DNA from 2 places in the Micromonospora sp. NPDC049004 genome. Region 2 is predicted to be linked to the other one. Evidence: riboswitches for the same ligand, from Rfam matches in the RefSeq annotation. Region 2 holds a riboswitch; the other holds the start of a gene.
The links. A riboswitch is a leader RNA that binds a small molecule or an ion and turns the genes downstream of it on or off. The one in region 2 is predicted to bind cobalamin.
Positions count from the first base shown of each region.

Region 1: linked by a shared signal. The riboswitch ahead of cobN (cobaltochelatase subunit CobN) and the one ahead of AB0B97_RS01425 (ribonucleoside-diphosphate reductase subunit alpha) in region 2 are both predicted to bind cobalamin.

Region 1 covers NZ_JBEZFG010000009.1:146,908-161,318, forward strand. Annotated here, with positions in the region: gene cobM (precorrin-4 C(11)-methyltransferase) at 1-720, opposite strand, end outside; gene cobI (precorrin-2 C(20)-methyltransferase) at 717-1,538, opposite strand; gene AB0B97_RS25510 (cobyrinate a,c-diamide synthase) at 1,535-2,890, opposite strand; gene cobO (cob(I)yrinic acid a,c-diamide adenosyltransferase) at 2,884-3,495, opposite strand; gene AB0B97_RS25520 (VWA domain-containing protein) at 3,572-5,752, opposite strand; gene cobN (cobaltochelatase subunit CobN) at 5,842-9,510, opposite strand; cobalamin riboswitch at 9,796-9,925, opposite strand; gene AB0B97_RS25530 (hypothetical protein) at 10,208-10,543, opposite strand; gene AB0B97_RS25535 (RNA polymerase sigma factor) at 10,678-11,247, shown strand; gene AB0B97_RS25540 (hypothetical protein) at 11,240-11,980, shown strand; gene AB0B97_RS25545 (hypothetical protein) at 12,048-12,602, shown strand; gene helR (RNA polymerase recycling motor ATPase HelR) at 12,727-14,411, shown strand, end outside.
Region 2 covers NZ_JBEZFG010000001.1:335,237-349,647, forward strand. Annotated here, with positions in the region: gene AB0B97_RS01395 (dynamin family protein) at 1-1,623, shown strand, start outside; gene AB0B97_RS01400 (hypothetical protein) at 1,620-3,080, shown strand; gene AB0B97_RS01405 (GH92 family glycosyl hydrolase) at 3,336-8,960, shown strand; gene AB0B97_RS01410 (histidine phosphatase family protein) at 9,439-10,041, opposite strand; gene AB0B97_RS01415 (CbtA family protein) at 10,038-10,808, opposite strand; gene AB0B97_RS01420 (CbtB domain-containing protein) at 10,799-11,002, opposite strand; cobalamin riboswitch at 11,061-11,134, opposite strand; cobalamin riboswitch at 11,333-11,553, shown strand; gene AB0B97_RS01425 (ribonucleoside-diphosphate reductase subunit alpha) at 11,692-14,067, shown strand; gene AB0B97_RS01430 (ribonucleotide-diphosphate reductase subunit beta) at 14,118-14,411, shown strand, end outside.

The DNA of each region.
Region 1 (14,411 bases), on a different contig from region 2:
GCGGGTGCCCTCGGCGGCCAGCGCCGGCCCGACCAGAAAGAGCGTGTGCTTCCACAGCTTGTGCTGCTTGACAGTGGCCTCCAGCGTGCCGACCGTGCAGCGCACGACCAGCTCGTCGGGCCAGGTCGCCTGGTACGCCACGACGGCCGGGGTGTCCGCCGGGTAGCCGCCGGCCAGCAGCTCGGCCTGCACCTGACCGGAGCGGGCGGCGGAGAGGAACAGCGCCATGGTGGTGCCGTGCCGGGCGAAGTCGCGGACCCGCTCGCCGGGCGGCATCGGGGTCTTGCCGCCTTCGAGGCGGGTGAGGATCACCGACTGGGCGACCTCGGGCACTGTCAACTCCCGCCCGACGAGCGCCGCGACGGCGGTGAACGACGACACTCCGGGCACGATCTCGACGGCGAGGTCGAGCGTCCGGCACAGGTCCAGTTGTTCCTGCACGGCGCCCCAGAGCGCCGGGTCGCCGGAGTGGATGCGGGCCACTGTCAGCCCCTGCTCGGCGGCGCGCTGGTAGAGCGGGAGCACGCCCTCGATGGGTAGCTGCGACGAGTCGACGATCTCCGCGTCGGGGCGGGCGTGGTGCAGGACGTCGGCGTGCACCAGGCTGGCCGCCCAGATCACGATGTCCGCCGCGGCGATCACCCGGGCGGCCCGCAGGGTCAGCAGGTCCGCCGCACCGGGGCCGGCCCCGACGAACCACACCTTGCCGTTGCTGGTCACAGCTTTCCTCCTCGGTGGTCGCGGCGGGCGGGCACCAGCAGCGTCGACAGGTACGGCAGGTCGTGCGCGGTGTCGTCGACTGCGCCGACGTGTTCGCCGGGCAGGCCGAGGTTGCGCCCGAGGACCGCGTCGTGGAGGCGGCCCTGTCGGCGCAGTTCGGCGAGCAGCTCCGGGTGCCGCCGCCAGCCCTTGTAGGCGACAACGGTGCCCGGCCCGGCGAGGGCGTCGGCGAACAGCGCCAGACCGGCGGTGGCCGGCAGCAGCGTCAGCGGTTCGCGTCCCTCGCACAGCGCGACACCGCTGCGGGCGGCCAACTCCTGCATGGCGGTCACGCCGGGCACTGTCGCCACCCGCACGGCGGGACGCAGCGCGCGGACGCTCTGCGCCAGGTAGCCGAAGGTGGAGTAGACGTTGGGATCGCCGATGGTGGCGAACGCGACGGACCGCGCGCCCCCGTCGAGGGCGTCGACCACGCTCCGGGCGGCGTCGTCCCAGGCCGCCGCCCGGCGGGCGGTCACCCCACCCCGGTCGTCGAGGGCGAACGGCAGCCGACGCAGCCGGTCCGCCGGCACGTACTCCCGGACCGTCGCCTCGGCCCGCCCGGCCTGCGCGCCCGGCGGTGTCACACCGCCGGTCGCGGTCGGCGCGACCCGGTCCGCCATCACGGGTACGAAGACGACGTCGGCCTCGCGCAGGATCCGCACGGCCCTCACGGTGAGCAGTTCCGGGTCACCCGGCCCGACACCGACACCGGTCAGCGTGGCATCGGTGGGACCCGCGTCGATGGTCGGCCGCGCGTCGGCGCGCTGCGCGCTCATCGGCACGCCTCGACCAGCCGGCGGGCGGCCCCGGGGTGGCCGGCCCAGTGGGTGTGCAGGTAGGAGGCGTGCACGCGGCCGGCGACGAAGCCGTGGTCGGTGCCATTCCAGCGCCACGCCGGCGCCTCGCCGTGCGCGGGGTCGGTGGTGGTGCGGTGGAACTCGTGGCCGCGTACCGGCTCGCCCGCGCGGGCCACCGGGGAGCCGGTGACGGCCCGGGCCTCGCGGTAGCCGAGGGTGAGCCGGCCGGTCATCCGGGCGGTGAGGTCCAGCCGACCGCACATCGGTACGCCGTCCAGTGCCCGCCCGAGGTAGAGCAGTCCCGCGCACTCGGCCACGATCGGCCCGTCGAAATCGGCCAGCTCGGCCCGGAGTGTGCCGTTGCCGGCGAGGGCCTCCGCGTACGCCTCGGGGAAACCGCCGCCGATCACGACCGCGCGGGTGCCGGCGGGCAGGGCCTGGTCGCGCAGCGGGTCGACGGTGACGACGTCGGCGCCGGCGGCGGTGAGCAGTTCGGCGGTCTCCGCGTACGAGAAGGTGAAGGCCGGACCACCGGCGAGCGCGACGAGCGGGCGGTCGTCGCCGGCCGGACCGCCGACGGCGACGGCCGGGTCCCAGGCCGCGGCGGTCAGCGGCGCGGCGGTGCGGGCCAGGTCGAGGACGGCGTCGAGGTCCACGGTGGCCTCCACCAGCTCGGCGAGGGCGGTGACGATCGCGAGGGACTCGGGAGCCCGCTCGGCCACCGGGACCAGCCCGAGGTGCCGGGCCGGCGCGGCGACCTCGGCAGCGCGGGTGACCGCTCCGAGCACCGGTACGCCCACCTCGGCGAGCGCGTCGCGCAGCAGCGTCTCGTGCCGGGGCGAGCCGACCCGGTTGAGGATCACCCCGCCGATGCGCACGGCCGGATCGAAGGCGGCCATGCCGAGGGTCAGCGCGGCTGCCGAGCGGCCCTGCGCGGTGGTGTCCAGCACCAGCAGCACCGGCGCGTCGAGGAGGCGGGCGACGTGCGCGGTGGAGGCGAAGTCGCGGCGGCCCACCGCGCCGTCGTGCAGGCCCATCACACCCTCCACCACGGCGATGTCGGCGGGCGTCGGCACGCTCGCGCCGTGGCGCAGCAGACCGGCGATCCGCTCGGCCCCGACCAGGAACGGATCGAGGTTGCGGCCGGGCCGCCCGGCGGCGAGGGCGTGGTAGCCGGGATCGATGTAGTCCGGGCCGACCTTGTGCGGGCTGACCGTCAGGCCGCGACGGCGCAGCGCGGCGAGCAGCCCGGTGGCGACAGTGGTCTTGCCGTGGCCGCTGGCCGGCGCGGCGACCACCACTCGGGGCAGCGCCCAGGGAGCGCTCACCACTCGATGCCCTTCTGGCCCTTCTGGCCGGCGTCCATCGGGTGCTTGACCTTGGTCAGCTCGGCCACCAGGTCCGCGGCGGCGACCAGGCGCGGGTCGGCGTCCCGGCCGGTGATGACGACGTGCTGGAAGCCGGGGCGGTCGGTCAGGGTGGCGACCACCTCGTCGACGTCCACCCAGCCCCACTTCATCGGGTAGGTGAACTCGTCCAGCACGTACAACCCGTACCGCTGCGCGGCCAGGTCGCGCTGGATCTGCCGCCAGCCCTCCAGGGCGTCGGCGGCGTGGTCGGCCTCGCCGCCGCGCTGGATCCAGGACCAGCCCTCGCCCATCTTGTGCCAGGCGACAGGTGCGCCCTGGCCGGTACGCTCGTGCACCTCGCCGAGCGCCCGGAAGGCGTTCTCCTCCCCCACCCGCCACTTGGCGCTCTTGACGAACTGGAACACCCCGACCGGCAGGCCGGCGGTCCACGCCCGCAGCGCCAACCCGAAGGCGGCCGTCGACTTCCCCTTCATCTGTCCGGTGTGGACGATCAGCAGTGGCCGGTGCCGTCGCTGCCGGGTCGTCAACCCGTCAGCGGGCACCACGCTCGGCTGTCCCTGCGGCATCAGCCGTCCTCCCTCGTCTGCGCGATCGTGCAGTTTCGGTTGCTCATCTGCGTAGCTCGTCCCCTCATGTCGGCACCTAACGTGCAAGATCGCGGGGGTGGGTGAGGGTGGTCAGGGGTTGCAGTGGGGCGTTGAGCTGGGTGGCCAGGCGGCGGGCGAGGTTCAGGCGGACCGGGCCGGACTCGCAGTCCACGACGACGCAGGGGGCGCCCGTTGCCGCGAGGACCGCCGCCGCTCCTGCCGTCCGGTCCAGGGGACGCTGCCCGGCGGTCGCTCTGCCGTCGGTCACCACGAGGACCAGGGGGCGGCGCTTCGGGTCGCGCAGGCGCTCCACCCGCAGCAGGTCGGCGGCGACGAGCAGGCCCTCGGCCAGCGGCGTCCGACCACCGGTGGGCAGCTCGGCCAGCCGCGTCGAGGCGGCCAGCACCGACGAGGTGGCCGGCAACAGCGTCCGCGCACCGCTGCCCCGGAAGGCGATCACCGCGACCTTGTCCCGCCGCTGGTAGGCATCGGTGAGCAGGGCGAGGACCGCGTCCTTCACGGCGGTCATCCGCTGCCGGGCGCCCATCGACCCACTGGCGTCCACCACGAACAGCACGAGGTTGCCCTCCCGCCCCTCCCGGACCGCCTCCCGCACGTCGTCCGGGCGCAGTCGCAGCGGGCCGGTCACCCTCCCCCGGGCCGCCTGGTGGGGCGCGGCGGCGCGAATCGTGGCCGGCAGGTGCAGCGCGCCGACCCGAGCGGCCGGCACCCGGGCGCCGGTGGTGCGTCCCCGCCCGGTGCGGGCGCGCGACCGCCGCCCGGGCACGCCGTCACCGACGCCGGGCGCGGTGAGCAACCGGGCCCGCAGGCCACCCTGGGGTACGGCCACCGGCTGACCCTGCCCACCGGAGCCCCGCTGCCGGGTCGGATCGTCGTCGCCGACCTGCGCCCCCGCGCTCCGACGGCGCCCGCCCGGGTCGTCGGTGGGGGGCCATCCGTCGTCCCGCCCGTTCGGCGACTCGGCGCGTCCGTCCGGGCCGGCGTCGGCACCTGCCCCCGCGCGCTCGGCCGCGCCGGATGCAGCCTGGTCAACGGGCGTGCTGCCGCCGTCGGGGCCGCCGCCGTCGGCACCGCTCCGCGGGTCGCCGCCGTCCAGGCCGCGACTGTCGGAGCTGCCGTCGTCCGGGCCGCCGTGCCCGCCGGAGCCACCGCCGTCGGGGTCCGGCCCCTCGGGACGCGGTCCGGCGGGGCCACCGTCGTGCGGGCCGTCCTCGTCGTCCGGCTCGTCGGGGTGGGCGTCCTGGGCGCGCTGCAACGCCTCGTCGAGGCGCTTCTCATCCAGGCCCGGCGTGTCGAACGGATCACGGCGGCGGCGGTGCGGCAGGGCGAGGCGGGCGGCGACCCGTACGTCGTCGATGGTGACCCGGTCCCGGCCGTGCCAGGCGGCGTGGGCGAGAGCGGCACGGGCGGTGACGATGTCGGCGCGCATGCCGTCCACGTCGAAGGCGGCGCACACCTCGGCGATCTGCCGCAGCGCGGCGTCCGGAAGGCGTACCCCGGGAAGCCGGCGGCGGGCGGCGGCCACCTGGGCGGCGACCTGGGCGTCGGCGTCGGCCCACCGGGCGGCGAAGCCCGCCGGGTCGGCGTCGGCGGCGAGCCGGCGACGCACCACCTCGACCCGCACCTCCGGATCGCGGCTGGCACCCACCTCGACGGTCAGCCCGAAGCGGTCCAGCAGCTGCGGGCGCAGCTCCCCCTCCTCCGGGTTCATGGTGCCGACCAGCAGGAAACGGGCCGCGTGGCTGACCGACACACCCTCGCGCTCGACGTGGCTGCGGCCCATCGCCGCCGCGTCGAGCAGCAGGTCGACGAGGTGGTCGTGCAGCAGGTTGACCTCGTCGACATAGAGGACGCCCCGGTGCGCGGCGGCGAGCAGGCCCGGTTCGAAGGCGCGTACGCCCGCACCGAGGGCCTTCTCCAGGTCGAGCGAGCCGACGACCCGGTCCTCGGCGGCGCCGACCGGCAGCTCCACGAGACGGGCCGGACCGGTCTCGGCGGTGGCGTCGGCCGGGTGCGGCCCGTCCGGGCAGCCCGGGTCGGGATCGGCGGGGTCGCAGCCGAAGCGGCAGCCGGCGACGCGGAGCACCGGGGGCAGCAGCGCGGCGAGCGCCCGCACGGCGGTGGACTTGGCGGTGCCCTTCTCGCCGCGCACGAGGACCCCGCCGATCGCCGGGGAGACAGCGTTGAGCAGCAGCGCCAACCGCATGTCTGCCATGCCGAGCACCGCGCTGAACGGGTACGTGATCACTGGGCCCTCTTTCGTTCGCGACTGCGGGGCTCGCAAAACCGGCTCACTCCTCGCGCTCACACCCGGTCCTCCAGGTCGCCCTCACTGGCCAGGTACGTGTCGCGGAGTCGGTCCAGGGTGGCCGGCTCCGGCTTGGCCCACAGCCCCCGGTCGGCGGCCTCCAGCAACCGCTCGGTGATGCCACGCAGCGCCCACGGGTTGGACCGCTCCAGGAACTCCCGGGTCGTGTCGTCGAACAGGTACGCGGCGGCCAGGTGCTCGTACATCCAGTCGTCGACCACGCCGGCCGTGGCGTCGTAGCCGAAGAGGTAGTCCACTGTGGCCGCCAGCTCGAACGCACCCTTGTAGCCGTGCCGGCGCATCGCGGCGATCCACTTCGGGTTGACCACCCGGGCCCGGAACACCCGCCGGGTCTCCTCGCCCAGCGTGCGGGTGCGCACGTCGTGCGGCATCGCCGAGTCACCCACGTACGCCGCCGGTGACGTGCCGGTGAGGTGACGGACCATCGCCACCATCCCGCCGTGGTACTGGAAGTAGTCGTCCGAGTCGACGATGTCGTGCTCGCGGGTGTCCTGGTTCTTCACCGCCACCGCGATCCGGGCGAAGGAGCGTTCCATGTCGGCGCGCGCCTCCCGCCCGTCCAGGCCCCGGCCGTACGCGTAGCCGCCCCACACCGCGTACACCTCGGCCAGGTCGGCGTCGCTGCGCCACGTCCGGGCGTCGATCAGGGGCAGCAGGCCCGCGCCGTACGCCCCGGGCTTGGAGCCGAAGATCCGGGCGGTGGCCCGGCGCTCGTCACCGTGCTCGGCCAGGTCGGCGGCGACGTGCGCCCGCAGGTAGTTCTCCTCGTCCGGCTCGTCGAGCGCGGCGACCCGCCGCACGGCGTCGTCGAGCAGCGCCACGACGTGCGGGAACGCGTCGCGGAAGAAGCCGGAGATGCGCACTGTCACGTCGACGCGGGGCCGGCCCAGTTCGGCGGTCGGCACCACCTCGACGCCGGTGACCCGCCGGGACCGTTCGTCCCACACCGGACGGCAGCCCAGCAGCGCGAGCACCTCGGCGATGTCGTCGCCCTGGGTGCGCATGGCGCTGGTGCCCCACACGGTCAACCCCACCGAGCGGGGGTACGCGCCGGTGTCGGCGAGGTGCCGGGCCAGCAGCGAGTCGGCGAGGGCCACCCCGACGTCCCAGGCGTTGCGGCTGGGGATGGCCTTCGGGTCGACGGAGTAGAAGTTGCGGCCGGTGGGCAGCACGTTGACCAGGCCCCGGGTCGGTGAACCGGACGGGCCGGGCGGCACGAACCGCCCGTCCAGCGCCCCGAGGGTGTGGGTCAGCTCGTCGGTGGTGCGCGCCAGCCGGGGCACCAGTTCGGTGGCCGCGAACCGCAGCACCGCGGCGGCGTCCGGGATGGGTTGGCCGGTCACCTCCGCGACCACCGCGTCGACCGCGTCCACGGCCCAGTCCAGGGTCTCCATGCCGACGACCAGCCGCCGGGCGAGCGCCTCGATCAGGTCGACGGCGTCGGCGGCCGTGCCGGCGGGCCCGTCCACCGCGTCGGTCAGCGCCGTGGGCACCGCGATCCGCTGTCCGGGCGACGCGAGCAGCTCCTGCTCGTCGAGGCCGTACGCGGCGGCGAGCGCCTGCCGCAGGCCGGGCAGGGCGTGGGCGCCGCCCCAGATCTGCGGGGCGCGTAGGACGGCGAGCACCAGGTTGACCCGGGGTTCGCCGGTCGGCGCGTCGGCGAGGATGTGCAGCCCGTCGCGGATCTGCACGTCCTTGACCTCGCAGAGGTACCCGTCGAGGTGCAGCACGAAGTCGTCGAAGTCGTCGGCGTCGGGCATCGCCTCGGCGTGCAGGTCGTGGTGCAGTTCGGCGGCGCGCACCAGGTCCCAGATCTGGGCCCGCACGGTGGGCACCTTGGCCGGGTCGAGGGCCTGCACGGTTGCGTACTCGTCGAGCAGTTGTTCCAGCTTGGCCAGGTCGCCGTAGGTCTCGGCGCGGGCCATCGGCGGCACCAGATGGTCGATCACCACGGCGTGCGCGCGGCGCTTGGCCTGGGTGCCCTCGCCGGGGTCGTTGACGATGAACGGGTAGACCAGCGGCAGGTCACCGAGGACCGCGTCGGGGGCGCAGTCGGCGGCCAGGCCGAGGCCCTTGCCGGGCAGCCACTCCAGGGTGCCGTGCTTGCCCAGGTGCACCACGGCGTCCGCGCCGAACCCGCCGTCCGCGACGGGCGTGGCAAGCCAGCGGTACGCGGCCAGGTAGTGGTGGCTGGGCGGCAGGTCCGGGTCGTGGTAGATGGCGATCGGGTTCTCCCCGAAGCCGCGCGGCGGCTGGATGAGCAGCACCACGTTGCCGAAGCGCAGTCCGGCGAGCACGATGTCGCCGCCGTCGGTGTACAACTCGCCGGGCGGCTCACCCCAGTGCTCCCGCATCCGCTCGCGCAGCCCGGCCGGCACCTGATCGAACCACCGCCGGTAGGTCTCGCCGGGCACCCGCGCCTCGGCGGCGGCCAACTGCTCCGGGGTGAGCCACTCCACGTCGTGCCCGCCCGCGGCGATCAGGGCGTGGATCAGCGCGTCGCCGTCGTCGGGCGGCGGCGCGTCCCCAAGGTGGTAACCCGCCTCGGCCAGCGCGGCGAGCAGTCGGACCGCCGAGACGGGGGTGTCCAGCCCGACGGCGTTGCCGACCCGGGAGTGCTTGGTGGGGTACGAGCTGAGCACCACGGCGACCCGCTTGTCCGCGTTGGGCACGTACCGCAGCCGGGCGTGACGCACCGCGATGCCGGCCACCCGGGCGGCCCGCTCCGGGTCGGCGGCGTAGACCGAGAGGCCGTCCGCGTCGATGCGCTTGAACGAGAACGGCACGGTGACGATCCGGCCGTCGAACTCGGGGATGGCCACCTGCATCGCCGCGTCCAACGGGGACAGCCCGGCGTCGCTGGCGGCCCACTGCTCCCGGGTGCTGGTCAGGCAGAGTGCCTGGATGACTGGCACGTCCAGGGCGGCGAGCGCGCCGACGTCCCACGCGTCCTCGTCACCGCCCCCGGACGCGTCGGCGGCGACCGCGCCGCCGGCCGCGAGCACGGTGACCAGCAGCGCGTCACAGCTGGCGAACAGCCCGAGCGGGCCCGCGCCCGTGGTCAGGCCCCGCAGCGAGCCGCAGAAGATCGGCAGCGGGTTGCCGCCGGCCTCCCGCACGGCCTCGGCCAGGACGTCGACGAAGGCGGTGTTGCCGGCGAGGGCGTGCGCCCGGTAGAAGACGATCCCCACTGTGGGCCGCCGCGGGTCCATCGGGTGGTCGCCGTGGACGCCGTACGCCGGGGTGGGCGCGGGCGGGGCGAACCCCTCGCCGGTGAGCAACACGGTGTCGCAAAGGAACCGGGCCAGGTGTCCGAGGTTGTCCGGCCCGCCCTCCACAAGGTAGGCGAGGGCCTGGGTGACCACTCCGGACGGCACGGTGGAGACCGCCATCAGCTCCGCGTCGGGCACCGCCTCCCCGCCGAGCACGACAGTCGGCACGCCGCCGGCGAGGACCGCGGCGAGGCCGTCCGGCCACGCCTGCCGACCCCCGAGCAGGCGTACGACGGCGAGGTCGACGCCGTCGAGCAGGGCGGGCACCTCGTCGGCCGCCACCCGCGCCGGGTTGGCGAGCCGGTAGTCGGCGTCACTGGCGCGGGCGGCCAGCAGGTCGGTGTCGGCGGTGGAGAGCAGCAGAACGCGCACGGCAGGCTCCGGAGGGTAACGTCGGCACGCTCGTGAGAGCGGCCTGGCGACGTGGGATGGGCGCAGGGTTCAGCGGACGCCGCGATCCGGCCGGCTCAGCGGCCTGCGGCCGGGAGCGACGGGCGGGGCGGTCCGGAACTCAGCGGTGAACGGAGTCGATGCCGATCGCGGCGACGGCACGGCCGCGGTGCGCAAGACGGCAGCAGCCGTCGATGATGATGGAGACGCCAAGCGTCATCGGGTCCTCCTCGGGTGTCCACGCCCTGGGGTACGTCCCGACGGCCGAAGTATCCTGGCTTCCGGATCGACGCTCTCCCCCGGCCTTCCAACCGCAGACACACGGCCGTGACTCACGAGGGGGGATCGCTCCCCGGTGACAGTGGCGGGACCGCGTCGGATTCGCACCGACTTCCTTCACTGCCGTCAGGCCGCGAATGCTGCCACACCCGTGCGCTGCGGGTCAACGCCGCTCCGGCCCGACGAACGGGCGTGCGTCACCGAGCTTCAGCCGTCGACACGACCGCGGATCACCCGACCTCGATGCCCCGGATCAATGCCCGACATCCTTTGCTCTGCTTCCCCATAAGCAACAGAAAGGGAGCGTCACTGTCGCGTATGGGTAAGCAGAGCAAAGGATGGGCAGAGCACTCTGGCTCGCGCCGCTGGCCGGCGGCGGGGGCTTCTGGGCAAAGGAGTCTCAGCGGGCGTGGCGCTCGGGGTGGGCCCGGTTCCACACCCGCATCCGCTCCGGGTAGCCGGTGCGGGCCGCCTCGTACAGCGGCACCGCGTGTTTGCGGGCGATGGCGCCCGCCGCGCGGGGTGTGCCGGTGCGGCGACGGATCCATTCGCCGTCGTGGGCGATCGCCACCACCGTGGTGTCGGTCGCGGTGGTCTCCGGTTCCAGGTAGAACTCCACTCCCCGCCGGCTGGCGACGAACGACTCCAGCGCGGCGAGATCGTCCCGGGTGGCCTCGCGGTCCAGCTTCGTCGGGGTCGCCTCGGTGCCCCGTGACCGCCGGTTGAACCAGCCCATGCTCAGCCCCTCTCCTCGGACGCCTCTCCAGTTCAGCACCGATTCCTGGCAATACGCTGCACGCCGGGTGGGAGAAATCTGACTCGGCGGGGCGCCGACGGAACCTGGCGCGTGTGCGCGGTGTCACAGGTGTGATCGAACCGGAGGTTCCCCTGGACGACGACGTGCTCGTCACCCGCGCCCGGGCCGGTGACCTGGAGGCGTACGACCTCCTGGTCGCCCGGCACACCGCGTCCGCGCACCGGACGGCGGTGCTACTCGGCGCGGGCTCGGACTCCGAGGACGTCATCCAGGAGGCGTTCGTGAAGGGGTACCGCAAGCTGTCCCGCTATCGGGGAGAGTCGTCCTTCCGATCCTGGCTGCTGGCGATCGTCGCCAACGAGACCCGCAACCTGCACCGCTCCCGCACGCGCCGCGACGGCCTGGTCCTGCGAGCGGCGGCGATCCCGACCGCGGAGGCAGGCGAGGACGACGCGGTCGGCGCGGTCCTGGCCGGTGAGCGCCGCGCCGCGCTGGTGGCGGCCCTGCGCCAACTTCCGGTACGCGACCGTGAGGTGATCGTCTGCCGGTTCTTCCTCGACCTCAGCGAGGAGGAGACCGTGGCGACCCTGGGTTGGCCCCGGGGCACCGTGAAGTCGCGCACGTCGCGGGCACTGGCGAAGCTGCGCGCCCTGCTCGCCGACGAGGAGGTGCGCCATGGGTGACCTCGACCGGGACGCGGGCGACCTGGAAGCCGAGCTGCGCGACCTGTCCGCGTGGCTGGCGACGCCCGACGCGCCGGACGTGACAGCGGGCGTACGGGACCGGCTCGTCAGGGGCGTACGGCGGCGTCGCCGGTGGCGGTCCTCCGTCGCGGCGGCGCTCGCGGCCCTGCTGGTCGCGGTGCTGCCGCCGACGCGTACCGCAATCGCCGGCGCTCTCGGGGAGGTGCTGCGCTTCGCCGGCGTCAGCATCGCCACCTCGCCCACGCCGTCGCTGCCCACCGGCGAGCCGTCGCCGTTGCCGTCGCAGCGGACTGTCGGGCTGGCTGAGGCGCGACGGGCGGTGCGCTTTCCGATCCGGATGCCGTCCACGCTGGGTCCACCCGAGCGGGCGTTGGTCGCCGACCCGGACGGCACCGGCGCCTGTCGGGTGGCGACGCTGCTCTACGACGGCGGCAGGCTGCGCCTCGACGCGTTCGACGGTCGCCTCGACCTGACCTTCCACAAGCAGACCGACCGACCGGAAGCGAAGTGGACGCAGGTCAAGGGCAACTTCGCCATCTGGGTCGACGGTCCCCACGTCGTGTCGTACGTGGACCGGTCGGGGCTGGTCCGTAAGGAGACCGCACGGCTCTCCGCCGCGACGCTCATCTGGGAGGAGGCCGACGTGACCTACCGACTGGAGGGTGAACTCAGCGAGACCGAGGCGCTCGACATCGCCCGGTCACTCCCCTAGGAACCCGGCCGGCGCGACAGGTGTCTCTCCGGTGCGAGGGCACACGTCTTGCATGGAGGGAGCGCAAATGGCCACCTGGGGCAGGTTTCTGCTGGGGTCGGTTCTCCTGCTGGCGGGCTGCGCGGCCGCCGACCCGACCACCACCGCGGCCGGCGACGCGTCCACGCCGGCGGCCGGTGGCACGGCAGCAACGCCGGCCGCCACGGCATCGGTGCGGACGGCGACCGGCTGCGCGTCGCGGGTCGAGACGGGGTCGCTGCCCGACTGGGCGGACGCCGGGTTCCACGGCGACACCCGCATGCCGCACGTCTTCGGCGCGAGGGGCGACATCGTGGCGGTGCTGTTCGCTCACCCGCTGGCGCTGGCCCGGCCGGACGGGTCTAACAACAAGATCCTGTGGGTGGCCCGCTCCGCCACGACGTCACCCGACCCGACCGCGCCGGCCACGCTGGTGATCACCGCGACGCTGGACGGCACCGACACCACTGTGACGAGGGAGGTCGCCGGGGGGCCGGGCCCGTCGATCATCGACATGCCGCGCGCGGGTTGCTGGCACCTCGAACTCCGCTGGGGCGGGCGAACCGACACGATGGATCTCGTCTACGTCGAGCGGAAGCCCTGAGGACGGGGAACACTCTCCCCGCCATATCCAACATATACCGCATGGGGGGACTTGCGGCAAGGCCCCCGGTGTACCGCAGAATTGCCCGTCCAAGGCCAGGACCTGCGGAAACGGGAGCCAGTACATGCACACGTCGTCGGCGGCGGCCAGCGTTTTCGATCTTCCCGACAACCTCGCCGCCAAGGCCGATCCGGCGTTGATCGCCCGCGACGAGCAGCACTTCGCGGTCATCGCGGCGAGCCTGGAGCGGTCGATCGCCGACCTGTCCGACCGCCTCGACGTCGAGCGCCGGGCGCCGGCCGGCAAGGGCCGCCAGGCGGTCGTCCGGGACGAGGAGATCCGCCGGTTGACCAATCGCCTGCGTGCCCTGCGTCGTTTCGGTCTGGACCTGTGCCTCGGGCGCATCGTCAGCGCGGACGACCCCGAGCCCGTCTACATCGGACGCTTCGGCCTCACCGACGGCAACGGCCGGCGGTTGCTGCTCGACTGGCGCTCCCCGGCGGCCGAGCCGTTCTTCGGTGCGACCCACGCCAACCCGATGGGCCTGGTGAGCCGGCGTCGGTACCGCTGGACGCTCGGCCGCATCAGCGACTACTGGGACGAGGTGTTCACCCCGGACGGATTCGAGGGGCACGCGGCGCTCGACGACCAGTCCGCGTTCATCGCCAGCCTCGGCGGCAACCGGTCGGCCCGGATGCGCGACGTGCTCGGCACCATCCAGGCCGACCAGGACGCCATCATCCGGGCCGGATCGCGGGGCGCTCTCGTCGTGGACGGCGGGCCGGGCACCGGCAAGACCGTCGTGGCGCTGCACCGCACCGCGTACCTGCTCTACTCCGACCCCCGCCTCGGGCACCGCCGCGGCGGGGTGCTGTTCGTCGGCCCGCACGAGCCCTACCTGGCGTACGTCGCCGACGTGCTGCCCAGCCTCGGCGAGGACGACGTGCAGACCTGCACCCTGCGTGACCTCGTACCCGAGGGTGCCGCGGCGACGGTCGAGGCCGACCCGGATGTGGCCCGCCTGAAGTCCTCCGCGGACCTGGTGCGGGCGATCGAGGCGGCCGTGCGGTTCTACGAGGAGCCGCCGACCACGGCGATGACGATCACGGCCGGCGACACCGACGTGCGGCTGAGCGCGGACGACTGGGCCCAGGCGTTCGAGGCGCCCGGACCCGGCACGCCGCACAACGAGGCGCGTGACGAGATCTTTCAGGAGCTGCTGGCGATCCTGCTCGGGAGGTACGACGGCGACGAGTCGGACGACCTGGTGCGCGGGTCGCTGGTGCGCAACCGGGAGCTGCGCACGGCGTTCAACCGCGCCTGGCCGCTGCTCGAAGCGACGGACATCGTCGCCGACCTGTGGTCGGTGCCCGCCTATCTGCGCAGGTGTGCCCCCTGGCTCGGCCCCGAGGACATCCGCCGGCTCCAGCGCGTCGACGCCCGCGCCTGGACGGTGTCCGACCTGCCGCTGCTGGACGCGGCACGGCAGCGCCTCGGCGACCCGGAGGCGTCGGGGCGTACCCGCCGCCGCGAGGCCACCATCGCCGCCGAACGCGCGCGCATGGCGACTGTCGTTGACGAGCTGATCGAGGCCCACGCCTACGACGACGGCGAGGGTGTGCTGTCGAGCCTGCGCCAACTGGACCTGCAGGACGCGCTGGTCGACGAGGCCGTGCTCCCCAGCGCGGACGCGGATCTGCTGGCCGGCCCGTTCGCGCACATCGTCGTGGACGAGGCGCAGGAGCTGACCGACGCGCAGTGGCAGATGCTGCTGTCGCGCTGCCCGTCGCGCAGCTTCACCATCGTCGG
Region 2 (14,411 bases):
GTGCAGCACGCCGAGGCCGCCTCCGCTGCCGTCGTCCAGGCGCCGCAGGTTTCGGGACGGCCCGCCGCCGGCGCCTCGGCCGCGACGCTCGTCGAGCGGACCCCCCTGGCGCTCGACCAGGTCGCGGCCGGGGTGTCCGGCACGGTCGGACGGCGGCCGGGCGGCGGTCCGGCGTACGTCGAGATCGGCCTGCCCCGCGCGTTGCTCGCCGCCGGACTGGTGTTGGTGGACACTCCGGGCACCGACCAGGCGGCTGCGCTCGGTGGGGCCGCGGAGGTCGCCGCCTCCACCCGCGCCGACGCCGTGCTGCTGGTCTCGGACTCGACCCGGGAACTCTCGGTCGCCGAGCTGGACATGCTGCTGCACGTGACGCGGTCGCAGCCGAACGTGGTGGTGGTGCAGAGCAAGACCGATCTCGTGGCGGACTGGCGCGCGGTTGCCGAGCGCAACCGGCAGCACCTCGCCGACGCCGGCGTCGCGGCGCCGCTGATCCCGGTGTCGGCGACCCTGCGGCTGCGCGCTGCGGCGATCGACGACCGCGACCTCAATGCCGAGTCCGGTTTTCCGGCGCTGATCGCCCGCCTGCAGCGGGACCTGACGGGCAAGGCCGACCACCTGGCGCGGGCGTCGGTGCAGGCGGTGGCCCGTACGGTGGTGGAGCAACTGGCCGCGCCGCTGCGCGCCGAGCTGGCGACACAGGAGGCCGAGGAGCAGTCCGGGCCGATCTCCCGGCTGCACGCCGCCCAGCGGGAGGTCGACGAGCTGCGCCGCTGCTCCACCCGTTGGCAGAACACGCTCGCCGACGAGATGGCGGATCTGCTCTCCGACATCGAGTACGACCTGCGCGACCGCACCCGCCAGATCCTGCGTGCCGTGGACGAGGCGTTCGACACGGCGGACCCCCTCGTCGCCTGGGACACCTTCGCCGAGTGGCTGGAGCGCAGCCTCGTCGAGGCCGCGGAAGCCAACCACGAGTGGCTGATCCAGCGCTGCGACTGGATCGCCCGTCGGGTGGCCGCCAACTTCAACAGGTACGGCTACGACGTGCTGCCGCCCTGGTCGATTACGATGCCGGCGGATCTCGGCGACCGGCTGCCGGACCTGGAGCGACCGAGGATCGACCGGTTCACCACCGGCCAGAAGTTGTTCACGGGCATGAAGGGCTCGTACGGCGGCATGCTGATGTTCGGCCTCGCGACGACCCTGGCCGGAATGCCGATGATCAACCCGGTCTCGGTCGGCATCGGTGCGCTCTTCGGCGGCAAGAGCATCCGTGACGAGGGCAAGCAGCTGCTGCGCCGCCGGCAGGCGACAGTCAAGACGGCCATCCAGCGGCATGTCGACGAGTTCTTCGTCCGGATGGTCCGGGACTGCCGGGACGCCACCCGCCAGGTGCAGCGGATGCTGCGCGATCACTTCACGGGGCTGACCGAGGAGTTGCAGGAGGCCATCGTGCAGTCGTTCCGCAGCGCGAAGCAGGAGGCCGACACCGACGTCGCCCTGCGCGACCAGCGGCAGCGGGAGATCCGGCTGAAGATGACCCGCCTCGCCGCGCTCTACGAGCAGTCCCAGCAGTTGACCGGCGCCCGGTCCACTCCGGTGCTGTTGGAGCCCCGCGCGTGACGGTCGGGGTGCGGTTGGACGAGGCGGCGTGGGGGCTGCTGCACCAGGCCATGGACGTCTATCAGCACGACGCGCGGGCCGTCGCGCGGTTGCGGCACCAGGTGGCGCGGTTGGAGCAGCCGCTGCGGATCGCGGTGGCCGGCCCCTGGCGTGCCGGCAAGTCGACGGTGCTGAACGCGTTGATGGGGGAGGAGGTCGCGCCGGTCGAGGGCGCGGACGGCGTCTTCACCTGGTACGAGGACGGCCCTTCGCCGCACGCCACCGCCTATCCGGTGGGCCAGCCTCCCCAGGAGCTGACTGTGGTCAAGTCGGCGACCGGGATGCGAATGGATCTGGGTTGGCGGGTCGGGGAGGTGCGCGACATCGTGGTGCGGTGGCCGACGCGGGCGTTGCGGCAGGTGACGCTTATCGACACCCCGGCGCTCGCTGCGGTCGACGAGCAGGGCCACGCGCCGGTGCTGGACCGTGTGCTGCGGGACTCGGACGCGGTGCTGTTCCTGAGCCGCGACGGTCGCGACAGTGACCTGCGGGTGTTGGAGTCCGCTCGGGACAGTGTGGTCGGGCAGGCCGCCCCGGTGAATGTGATCATGGTGTTGTCCCGGGCGGACGAGGTGGGCGGCGGCCGGATCGACGGGCTGCTCACCGCCCGCCAGCTGGCCCGACGGCACCATCGGGATCCCCGGGTGGGCGCGTTGGCCGTGAACGTGGTGGCGTGCAGCGGCGCGATCGGCCTCGCGGGCCGGATGCTCAGCGAGTCCGACTTCGCCGCGCTCGCGACGCTGGCCGGGGCGTCCCGCGCCGAGTTGGAGGCCCACCTGCTCTCCGCCGACCGTTTCGTCCGGGGCGAGCTTCCGGTGCACCTGGACCCGGAGGTACGCGCCGGTCTGCTGGATCGGTTCGGGCTCTTCGGGATCCGGCTCGCGACGACCCTGGTGCGGGGCGGGTTCGACACCCGGGTGACGTTGTCGGCCGAGCTGATCCGGCGCAGTGGGCTCACCGAGCTGCGGGAGTCGATGACCCGCTGTTTCGTCGATCGGCGCGACACCCTCAAGGCGCGTTCGGCGCTGGCCGCGGTGGAGGCCCTGGTGCGGGCCGAGCCGGTGCGTGGGGCCGACGAGCTGGTAGCCGCTATCGAGCAGATCCTGGCGGGCGCGCACGAGTTCCGGGAGCTGCGCCTGCTGGTGGCCCTGCGCAACGCCCGCCTCGGTTTCGACGCGGAGCTGGCGGCCGAGGCGCAGCGCCTGGTGGGCGGCGACGGGGTTGGCCTGGCCGCGCGGTTGGGCGTGGAGCACGAGGCGACAGTGCAGCGGCTCTGGGAGGTCGCCGCCGACGCTCAGTGGCGGTGGCGGGACCGGGCCGAGGATCCTCTGCTCCCGCTGGCCCAGCGCCGGGGCGCGGAGGTCGTCGTCCGCAGCTGTGAGGGGATGCTGGCCGAGCTGGCCGCGGGCGGTCGCTGAGCGCCGCGCATCGGTGCTGTCCAGCCCGGACGCCCCGCTCGGCGTGTTCCCTTTCGGTCAACCCATTGACAGGGCCGTGGCCGCCCGGAAACATCTGCCCAACATCCACCGGGTCTGCCCTCGCTTGTCACGCACGTCCGATGACAACGATGTCAGGCCCGACCCGTCCCTCCACTGTCGACCGCAGCAGCCATCGTCCCCTTCGCCCAGCCGTACGACGTACTCGACCGGATCGAGTCGAAAGGCCCCGCCCCCATGCCGTATCGCCCCCGTGCGCGCACCGTTTCCCTCCGGCTGGCCGCCGCGACCACCGCCGCCCTGCTGCCGCTGGGGCTGGTCGTCGCCGCGCCCCTGGCCAACGCCGCGCCCAGCGCCGCCCCACCGGGCTCCTTCAGCTCCTCGTTCGAGTCGGCCGACCCGCAACCCGCCACCAGCACCGTCGAGGTCGACTCCTCGGGCCGGCCCGTGCAGGGCAACCTGAGCGGATCGAGCAGCGCGAACCTGCCCGGCAGCCTGCTCGGCCAGGTCGACGCCGTGACCGCGAGCGCCCAGAACCCACCGAACGAGATCGCCGCGAACCTCGCCGACGGGAACCCGTCGACCAAGTGGCTGGCGTTCGAACCGACCGGCTGGATCACGTACCGGCTGGCGAAGCCGGCGGTCGTGGCGCGGTACGCGCTGACCTCGGCGGACGACGAACCGACCCGTGACCCCCGCGACTTCACCCTCCAGGGGTCCACCGACGGCAACACCTGGACGGACCTGGACCGGCAGACGCAGCAGCGCTTCGCCAAGCGGTTCGCCACCAACACGTACCGCGTCGCCAACACGACCGCGTACGGCTGGTACCGGCTGTCCATCTCCGCGAACTCCGGTGCCTCCCTGTCCCAGCTCGCCAGCTGGGACATCAGCGACGGCTCGGACGTCCGCCCGCCCGCCACGCCCATGGTCACCGGCGTCGGCCCCGGGCCGGTCGGCGGCTACACGACGAAGCCGAGCGTCGGCTTCACCGGGCTGGCCGCGCTGCGCTACTCCGGCGGCGCCGAGGCCGACGGCCGCTCGTACGCGACGAACCGGCTGTTCGACGTCGACATCCCGGTCGGGCCGAACACCCGCCTGTCCTACCGGATCTTCCCCGAGTTCACCGGCCAGGACGCGCGGTACCCGTCCACCTACGCGGCTCTCGACCTGCACTTCACCGACGGCAGCTACCTGAGTGGACGCTCGGCTGTCGACCAGCACGGCTACGCGCTGACGCCGGCCGGCCAGGGCGCGTCGAAGGTGCTCTACGCCGACCAGTGGAACCAGGTGCGCGCCGACATCGGCGCCGTCGCCCGGGGCAAGACGATCGACCGCATCCTGCTCGCCTACGACAACCCGCAGGCCACCGGGGAGACCCGGTTCCAGGGCTGGCTCGACGACGTCGAGCTGACCGGCACGCCGGCGGCGATCGACGGCTCCCGGCTGACCAACTACGTCGACACCCGGCGCGGGACCAACTCGACTGGCGGGTTCTCACGCGGCAACAACCTGCCGATCACCGCGGTGCCGAACGGCTTCAACTTCTTCACCCCGGTGACCGACGCGACCTCCGACTCCTGGGAGTACGAGTACCACCGTGCCAACAACGCGGCCAACCTGCCCACGTTGCAGGGCCTCGCGATCTCCCACGAGCCGAGCCCGTGGATGGGTGACCGCAACCAGATGTCGGTGATGCCGGTGGCCGGCGACGTTCCTCTCACCGGGTCACCCGCCAGCCGGGCGCTCGCCTTCCGGCACGACGACGAGACGGCACAGCCGGACCTCTACCGGGTCACGACGCAGAGCGGTCTGGTGGCGGAGATGTCGCCCACCGACCACGCCGGGATCATGCGGTTCACCTTCGGCGCCGGCCCGGCGACCGGAAGCCTCGTCTTCGCCAAGGGCACGTTCGCCATCGGCGCCGACGGCACCTTCACCGGCTGGGTCGACAACGGCAGCGGCCTGTCCGCCGGGCGCAGCCGCATGTTCGTCTCCGGCACCTTCGACCGGGCGCCGACGGCGTCCACCGCGACGTCCGCCACCTTCGACGTCTCCACCGAACGCCAGGTGACGATGCGGATCGCCACCTCGTTCCTGTCGGTCGACCAGGCCCGCCGCAACCTCGACCTGGAGGTGACCGGCCGGAGCTTCGATGCGATCCGCGACGCCGCCACCGCGGCGTGGAAGGACCGCCTCGGCCGGGTCGAGCTGCGGGGCGCGACCGAGACGCAGCTGGTCACCATGTACTCGAACCTGTACCGGCTGAACCTGTACCCGAACTCCCAGTCGGAGAACACCGGCACCGCCGCCGCACCCCACTGGCAGTACGCCAGCCCGGTGTCGGCGCCGACCGGCACGTCGACCGCGACCCGGACCGGCGCGAAGATCGTCGACGGCCAGATCTACGTCAACAACGGCTTCTGGGACACCTACCGCACCGTGTGGCCCGCCTACTCGCTGCTCTACCCGGATGTCGCCGCCAGGATCTCCGACGGTTTCGTCCAGCACTACCGGGACGGCGGCTGGATCGCCCGCTGGTCCTCGCCCGGCTACGCCGACCTGATGACCGGCACCAGCGCGAACGTGGCTCTCGCTCAGGCGTACCTCACCGGGGTCAAACTGCCCGACCCGCTCGCGGCGTACGACGCTGCAGTCAAGGACGCGACGGTCGCGTCCGGGCGGGGCGCGGTCGGCCGCAAGGGCATCGAGACCTCGCTGTTCCTCGGCTACACGCCCACCTCCACGGGGGAGTCGGTGTCGTGGGCGCTGGAGGGCTACATCAACGACTACGGCATCGGCAACATGGCCGCCGCCCTGGCGAAGGACCCGGCCACGCCCAGGTCGCGGCGCGACCAGCTCAAGGAGGAGTCGCGGTACTTCCTGGAGCGGGCCCGCAACTACGTCCACCTCTTCGATGAGAAGACCAAGCTCTTCCAGGGCCGCGACGCCTCCGGCACGTTCCTCGCCGGTGACCCGCTGGACTGGGGCGGCGTCTACACCGAGACCAACGGGTGGAACTTCGCGTTCACCGCTCAGCAGGACCCGCAGGGCCTGATCAACCTGTACGGCGGGCAGAAGGCCCTGCGCGACAAGCTGGACACCTTCTTCGCCACCCCGGAGAACGCCGACCGCCCCGGCGGCTACGGCGGGATCATCCACGAGATGCTCGAGGCCCGCGCGGTGCGCCTCGGTCAGCTCGGCATGAGCAACCAGCCGTCGCACCACATTCCGTACCTGTACGACATCGCCGGCGCACCGGCGAAGACGCAGGCGACCGTGCGCGAGATCATGCAGCGCCTGTACGTCGGCAGCGAGATCGGCCAGGGCTACCTGGGCGACGAGGACAACGGCGAGATGTCGGCCTGGTACGTCCTCAGCTCGCTGGGCATCTACCCCCTGCAGGCCGGCTCGACCCACTGGGCCATCGGCTCGCCGCAGTTCACCAGGATGACGGTCCACCGCCCGACCGGCGACATCGTGGTCAACGCCGCGAACAACAGCACCCGCAACGTGTACGTGCAGAGCGTCACGGTCAACGGCAAGAAGCAGCGCGGCGTGTCCGTCGAGGTGTCCGCGCTCGCCCGGGGCGGCACGATCGACTTCCAGATGGGACCGAACCCGTCGTCCTGGGGCACCGGCCGCAACGACGGTCCGCCGTCGTTGACGAAGGGTGACGCGGCGCCGCAGCCGTTGCAGGACGTCACCGGCCCCGGTCTGGGCACCGCCACCTCCAGTGGCGGTCAGGACGCGTCGAAGCTGTTCGACGACTCGTCGACCACGCAGCTGACCGCGTCGTCGGGCACGCCGCAGATCAGCTGGGCCTCCCGTGGTGGCCGCCAGAAGCCGACGTACTACACGATCACCTCCGGCGCGGGCGCCGGTGACGCGGCGGACTGGCGGTTGCAGGGCTCCACCGACGGCCTCACCTGGAGCACCCTGGACTCCCGTGCGGGCGAGGTGTTCCGCTGGCGCAACCAGACCCGGCCGTTCCAGATCGACAAGCCGGGGCGGTACTCCCAGTTCCGCCTCGTCGTGACGAAGACCGTCGGCGCCGCGCAGCCGACCCTCGCCGAGATCGAGCTGCTCGCCGGCGGCGACCTCGACCTGGCCGGCGGCGACATCACGGTGACCGCCACCGACGGCGCGCACGCGCTCTCCGGCGCACCCGCGACGGTGGCGCTGGCCACCGTCACCGGCGGCGTCGCCGAGGACTACCGCGCGACGATCGACTGGGGTGACGGCTCACCGGCCACCGCGGGCACCCTGACGCTGAGTTCGCGGGCCGTGTACCGCGTCAGCGGCGAACACACCTACGCCACGCCCGGCTACCACCAGGCGAACGTCACCGTCACCGACGGCACCGGCCAGGGCTCGGTGACGGTCGGCGTCGACGTCGCGTACGCGCCGAAGAACGGTCTCACCGCGGCGTTCGACACCGTGTGCGTCGGCGACGAGGGCACCCTCGCGGCGGACTGCGACGCGAAGTCGTGGGCGTACTCGCGGGCCGCCCTGGCCGCAGCCGGCGTGACGCAGGGGCAGCGGCAGCAGGTGCCGGGCACGGCGCTGGGCTTCACGCTGCCGCAGGTCCCGGCCGGGCAACCGGACAACGCCACCGGCAACGGCGCGACGATCGCTCTGCACCTGCCGTCCGACGCCCGGAACATCTCGTTCATCGGCGCCGGCACGCAGGGCAACCAGAGCACCACCGGCACGGCGACGTTCAGCGACGGCAGCACCGCCAGCATCCCGATCCAGTTCAGTGACTGGACGCTGGGCGGCAACGCCAACGGCACCCCGTCGTACGGCAACATCGTCGTCGCGAAATCCGCGTACCGGCTCAGTGGCACGAGCCGCGACGGCGCGCAGCCGTTCCTGTTCGCCACCACGCCGTACCAGATCCCGGCGGGTAGGACGCTGGTCTCGGTGACCCTGCCGACGCAGACCGGCGATCCCCGCTCGGCGGGCCGGATCCACGTGTTCGCCGTCGCCGACGACGGCACGCCGGCCGCCGCGCTGGCGACCGCCACCCCCGCCGACCAGAGCGTCGACGCCGGCAAGGTCCTCGCGGCGAACCTCGGGTCGGTGACCGGCGGTGTCCCCGGCGCGGCCGGCTACCGCGCCCGCGTCCAGTGGGGCGACGGCACGGTCCCGGACGACGTCACGGTCGGCGCGGACGGCGCGCTGAGCGGCCAGCACACCTACGTGCGGGAGGGCACCTACACGGTGCACGTCACGGCGTGGGACACGCTGTCGAGCAGCACGGCCACCTTCGCCGTCACCGTCCGGCGTGCCGGGCCGCAACCGACGCTCGCGGTGTCCGGCACGCAGCAGGTCGCCGCCGGTGAAACGGTCACGGTCGACGGCAGCGGGTTCGCCGCCGGCGAGCGGGTGACTGTGGTTCTGGCCGCCGGCACGACGCGGAGCGTGACGGTCTCGGCGTCCGCGACGGGCACGGTCCGCGCCTCCGTCGCGACGTCGGGGGACACGGCACCGGGCCGGTACGCCGTCAGCGCCACCGGCGCCTCCTCGGGTACGCCGGCGACGGCCACCGTCCAGGTGACCGCGCGCCCGGCGAGCCCGGCCTACGAGCCGCGGGTGTCGCTGCCCACGACGTCCGGACCACGCGGTTCGTCGATCACGGTCGACGGTTCCGGGTTCGCGCCGAACGAGGCGATCTCGGTTCGTGTCGGCGAGGGTCGTGTGGTCGGCACGGTGCGTGCGAACGGCGACGGCGTGGTCTCCGGCGCGATCGTCACCGTTCCGGATTCGGCGCAGCCGGGCGTGACGAGCGTGACGCTGTCCGGCGTCACGTCGAAGACGGCGGTGTCCCAACCGTTCACGGTCACCGCCCCGAAGTAAGCAGGGAACGACACCAGTCGGGCGGGCCGTGCTCCACGGCCCGCCCGACACCCGTTCCGGGTCCGCCCGCTCGGCTGACGGCCTTTCGTGGCTTGTCGCTCCGCGCGGCCGGTGAGGCCCTGTCGCCCGTGAGGCACATACCTCAGAGTCATATTTATACCTCTGCGGTATGTCGCTCACCGGCCTATGCGCCTGCCGGTCGCCCAGACCCCACCGCTGTCCGGCTCTGACGCCCTGTTGCAACCCACCGCCCGGCATTGCCATCCCGCTGAACGTCAATGCCGCCGCCGCGCCGCCCGCCGCCGCGCCGCCCGCCGGCGTCCATGCGCCGCCGACGGCCACGATCCTCCGGCGACGCCGGCGCTGACGGTCAGTGCCGGCGCCGGGCAGTGACCAACGATCCGATCCCGTCGGGCCCGGGTCCGTCGATGCCGCCCCACATCTGGGGCAGCTCTACAGGAGCCGTGGTCGACCCTCGTCAGCCGGTCACGGGTGCCGGGGGCGCGCTCAGCCGGAGCTGCCACCGTCGGCCGTGGTCAGTGAGCCGGACGATCGCCAACGGCTCGACGTCCAACTGCCGGTACGTCACCAGCGGCAGTCCCAGGGCGTGTACGACCGCGACCCGGATCACGAGCGGGTGGGTGACGGCGGTGACCCGTCGGCCGAGGCCGCGCTGTCCGTCCAGCCACCGGCCGACGCGCTCGTGCACGGCGGCGACGGATTCGCCCCCGTGCGGCGCGGCGTCCGGGGTGGACAGCCACTCGCGCAGCGCGTCGGGCTGCGCGCCGGCGATCTCCTGCAGCGACCGGCCGGTCCAGTCGCCGTAGTCGCAGTCGGCCAGCGCCGTCTCCAGGGCGGGCGCGAGGCCGAGGGCGTACGCGGTCTGGACGGCCGCCGCCGCGGGGCTGGACAGGCAGGCGTCGGTGTCGTCCGACGGCGCCCGCCGACCCAGCACACCGGGAGACAGGGCGAGGGCGGCGTTGCGGCCGCCCTCGTCCAGTGCGTCGTCCCCGCCGAACCGGGCCCGCCGCAGTGCGGCGGTGTGACCGTGGGCGACCAGCCGCAGGCTGGTGGGGTTCACCCGGCCAGTCGTGCGTCGGTGACCGCGCGCTGCCGGTGCATCAGTGCGGCGAAGAGCAGGCCGATCCCGGTCCACAGCACCACCTGGGTGCCGAGGGAGGCGAGCCGGAAGCTCCACAGCAGCGTGGCGGGAAAGTCGCCCGGGACCTCCTGGAACGACGGCAGCACCAGGTAGGCCACGCCGGTGACCAGCAGGAAACCGCCGACGGCCGCCGCGGCGCGCAGCCACACCGGCGCCTGCTCGCCGACCGCCCGGTAACCCAGCGAACCGGACCAGACCGCCACCAGGCCGAGGACCACCAGCAGCAGGTAGGTGACCGTGCGCTGGTCGATGGTGGCCGGGTCGCCGACCGCCGGAGGGTTCGGCGGGTACTTGACGAACGGCACGATCACCGCCCCGAGCAGCGCGCCGCCGGCCAGCAGCAGCCCGGACCACCCGTCGTCCACCGTGCGCCGCCGCCGGTTCAGCAGGACGTACGCGGTGGCCAGCAGGCCACCCATCGCGGCGCCGAAGAGGGCGGTGGCCAGGAACAGCCCGCCGCGCTGGCCGTTCCTGCTGACCAGGGCGTCCTCGTCGTGCTGGTGCCCACCGGCGGCGGGGTCGGCGTGTGTCGCCGCCTCCTCGATGGCGATGGCCGCCTCGACGTGGGGTTCGCCGACGACGTAGGCGAACGTTCCGGCGAGCAGGCCGGCCACCAGGCCGGCGAGCAGCCCGCGCAGGAGAACCGTGACGAACGTGGGTGCGGTGCCGGTGCCGGTCAGTGGCACGGGACACCGAGCAGGTGCCGGCCGTCGTGCATCAGCTCGTGCAGGTACATCCCGCTGCGCGAGACGGCACCCTGGTCGAAGGCGACGAGATAGGCCAGCAGGCTGAGCACGGCGACGGTGGCCAGGACCGTCCACAGGAGACGGGTCGGGGCAGCGGGGTGCACCAGCGGCTGGCTGGACGTGGAACTGGACATGCGTGCACGAACCTCCTCGGGGATGACGCGTCCCCATCGCAAGGCTGCGGACGACCGAGCGTCCTGGCTCGCGGCCCCGTAGTCGGGGACCGCTCACAGTGGCGCGACCGCGCCGGATTCTCACCGGCTTCCCTCGCGTCGCCGCAGATAGTGGGTTGACCGTATCGGTGCCGGTTCTCCTCGGTCAAGCCGGCGGCGAGGTCCGAATGCGACGCCGCCCGATGCTCGCGCGCCCGCCGTCGCCGACCGGATCGACGAGGACCGTCACCGACGACCGCGACACGCCCGGACCCGACATGTGGGGTGTGACAAACCCAGTCGCCCCTATATATGGTGTCGACCGCAGCTGGTTCGGCCACTCATCCCAGGGTGGCCGAGGCAAGAGGGAACCCGGTGGAATTCCGGGACTGCCCCGCAGCGGTGAGTGGGAACGACAGCCGTCATCAGCACTGGGCCGCCACTTGGCCTGGGAAGCGACGGCCAGTAGGGGACCGGGTGAACACCGGTCGTGCCCGCGAGTCCGAAGACCTGCCAGCGCGCCGCGTACCCGCATCCGGGTGGGCGGTGGTCGGAGGCCGCGTGGGACGGCCGACGCCTTTCGGATCCGCGCCCGCTGAGGCGTGGCGTCCGCTGGTGTCGGTCTCCCCGTGCCGAGGGCCGTCAGGTCTCAAGCTCGCGAGGAGTGAGTGGTGACAGTTACCGAGGTAGCCGCGACCGGCGGCGGCACGGCCCGCCGGGGTACGCCGACGCAGGTCCGCGAACGCGACGGCGCCCGCGAGGCGGTGGACGTGCGCACGCTCGTCGCCGAGGTCGAGCGCTGGGCCGACGACCTGCCCGACGTCGACCCGCTGCGGGTGGCGACCCGCACGGTCAGCGGCCTGTACGACGGCGCGACGACGGCCGAGCGGGACCGGCTGACCATCCAGACCGCGGCCGAGATGATCGGTACGGAGCCGCAGTACTCGCGCCTCGCCGCCCGGCTGCTGGCCGGCCACATCGACCGGGAGGTACGCCGACAGGGCGTCACCTCGTTCAGCGCGGCGATCCGGACCGGCCACGCGCAGGGGCTGATCGGGGATGAGACCGCCGCCTTCGTCGCCGCGCACGCGGGAACGTTCGACGACGCCATCGACCGGGACGGCGACCGGAGGTTCGAGTACTTCGGCCTGCGCACGGTCTACGACAGGTACCTGCTGCGCCACCCCACCACCCGGTTGGTGCTGGAGACCCCGCAGTACTGGCTGCTGCGCGTGGCCTGCGGTCTGTCCCGTACGCCGGACGAGGCCGTGGACTTCTACCGGCTGATGTCCAGCCTGGCCTATCTGCCCAGCTCACCGACGCTGTTCAACTCGGGCACCCGGCACACGCAGATGTCGTCGTGCTACCTCGTCGACTCGCCGCGCGACGAGCTGGACTCGATCTACCAGCGCTACGCCCAGGTCGCGAGCCTGTCCAAGTTCGCCGGTGGCATCGGCATCGCGTACTCCCGGGTCCGGTCCCGGGGCGCGCTGATCCGCGGCACGAACGGGCAGTCCAACGGGATCGTGCCGTGGCTGCGCACCCTTGACGCGAGCGTCGCCGCGGTCAACCAGGGTGGCCGGCGCAAGGGCGCGGCCTGCGTCTACCTGGAGCCGTGGCACCCGGACGTCGAGGAGTTCCTGCAACTGCGGGACAACACCGGCGAGGACGCCCGGCGTACGCACAACCTGAACCTCGCCAACTGGATCCCGGACGAGTTCATGCGCCGCGTCGAGGCCGACGAGGTGTGGTCGCTGTTCGACCCGAACGAGGTTCCCGAGCTGCCCGACCTGTGGGGGGAGCGGTTCGACGCCGCGTACCGGGCGGCCGAGGCGCAGGGCCGCTACGTGCGGCAGGTGCCGGCGCGGGAGCTGTACGGGAAGATGATGCGCACCCTGGCGCAGACCGGCAACGGGTGGATGACCTTCAAGGACGCGGCCAACCGGCTGTGCAACCAGACGGCCGAGTCGGGCAACGTGGTGCACCTGTCCAACCTGTGCACCGAGATCATCGAGGTGTCCAGCGACGGCGAGACCGCGGTGTGCAACCTCGGCTCGGTGAACGTCGCCGCCCACCTGACCGAGAACGGCATCGACTGGCCGCGACTGCGCGCCACCGTCCGGACGGCGGTGACGTTCCTCGACCGGGTCATCGACATCAACTACTACCCGACACCGCAGGCGGCGGCGAGCAACCCCCGGTGGCGGCCGGTGGGGCTCGGGCTGATGGGCCTGCAGGACGTGTTCTTCGCGCTGCGGCTGCCGTTCGACTCGCCTGCCGCGCGGGAGCTGTCCACCCGGATCAGCGAGGAGCTGTACCTGACCGCGCTGGAGACCTCCGCCGACCTGGCGCGCGAGGTCGGCGCGCATCCGGCGTACGCGCAGACCCGGGCCGCGCGGGGCCAGCTCCAGCCCGACCTGTGGGGCGTCGAGGGTACGCAGACCGCGCGGTGGGCCGCGCTGCGCCAGCGGGTCGGTGAGTACGGGCTGCGCAACTCGCTGCTGGTGGCGGTCGCGCCGACCGCGACGATCGCCTCGATCGCCGGTTGTTACGAGTGCGTCGAACCGCAGGTGTCCAACCTGTTCAAGCGCGAGACCCTGTCCGGGGAGTTCCTTCAGGTCAACACGGCCCTGGTCCGCGAGCTGAAGGCACGTGGCCTGTGGACCGAGCAGATCCGCTCGGCGATCCGGCGCGCGGAGGGGTCGGTGCAGGACCTCGCGGAACTCCCGGCCGACGTGCGGGAGCTGTTCCGCACCGCGTGGGAGCTGCCGCAGCGGGCGTTGATCGACCTGGCCGCCGCCCGCGCCCCGTTCATCGACCAGTCCCAGTCGCTGAACCTGTTCCTGGCCTCGCCCACCATCGGCAAGCTCTCCTCGATGTACCTGTACGCCTGGAAGGCCGGGCTCAAGACCACCTACTACCTGCGCTCCCGCCCCGCCACGCGCATCCAACAGGCCACCGTCAGCGCTGTCGCACCAGTTGCCGTCGACGCGGAGGCGCTGGCGTGCTCGCTGGAGAACCCCGAGTCGTGCGAGGCCTGCCAGTGACCACCGCCGACCCGATCGCCGACACCACCGCCGACACGAGGACCACGCACATGCTGCTCGACCCCGGGATGGATCTCACTCTGCGCCCGATGCGCTACCCGCACTTCTTCGACCGGTTCCGCGCCGCCATCCGCAACACCTGGACTGTCGAGGAGGTCGACCTGCACGCCGACCTCGCCGACCTGGACCGGCTGTCGCCGGCCGAGCGGCACCTGGTCAGCCGGCTCGTCGCGTTCTTCGCCACCGGCGACACGATCGTCGCCAACAACCTCGTGCTCAACCTGTACCAGCACGTCAACAGTCCGGAAGGCCGCCTCTACCTGTCGCGGCAGCTGTTCGAGGAG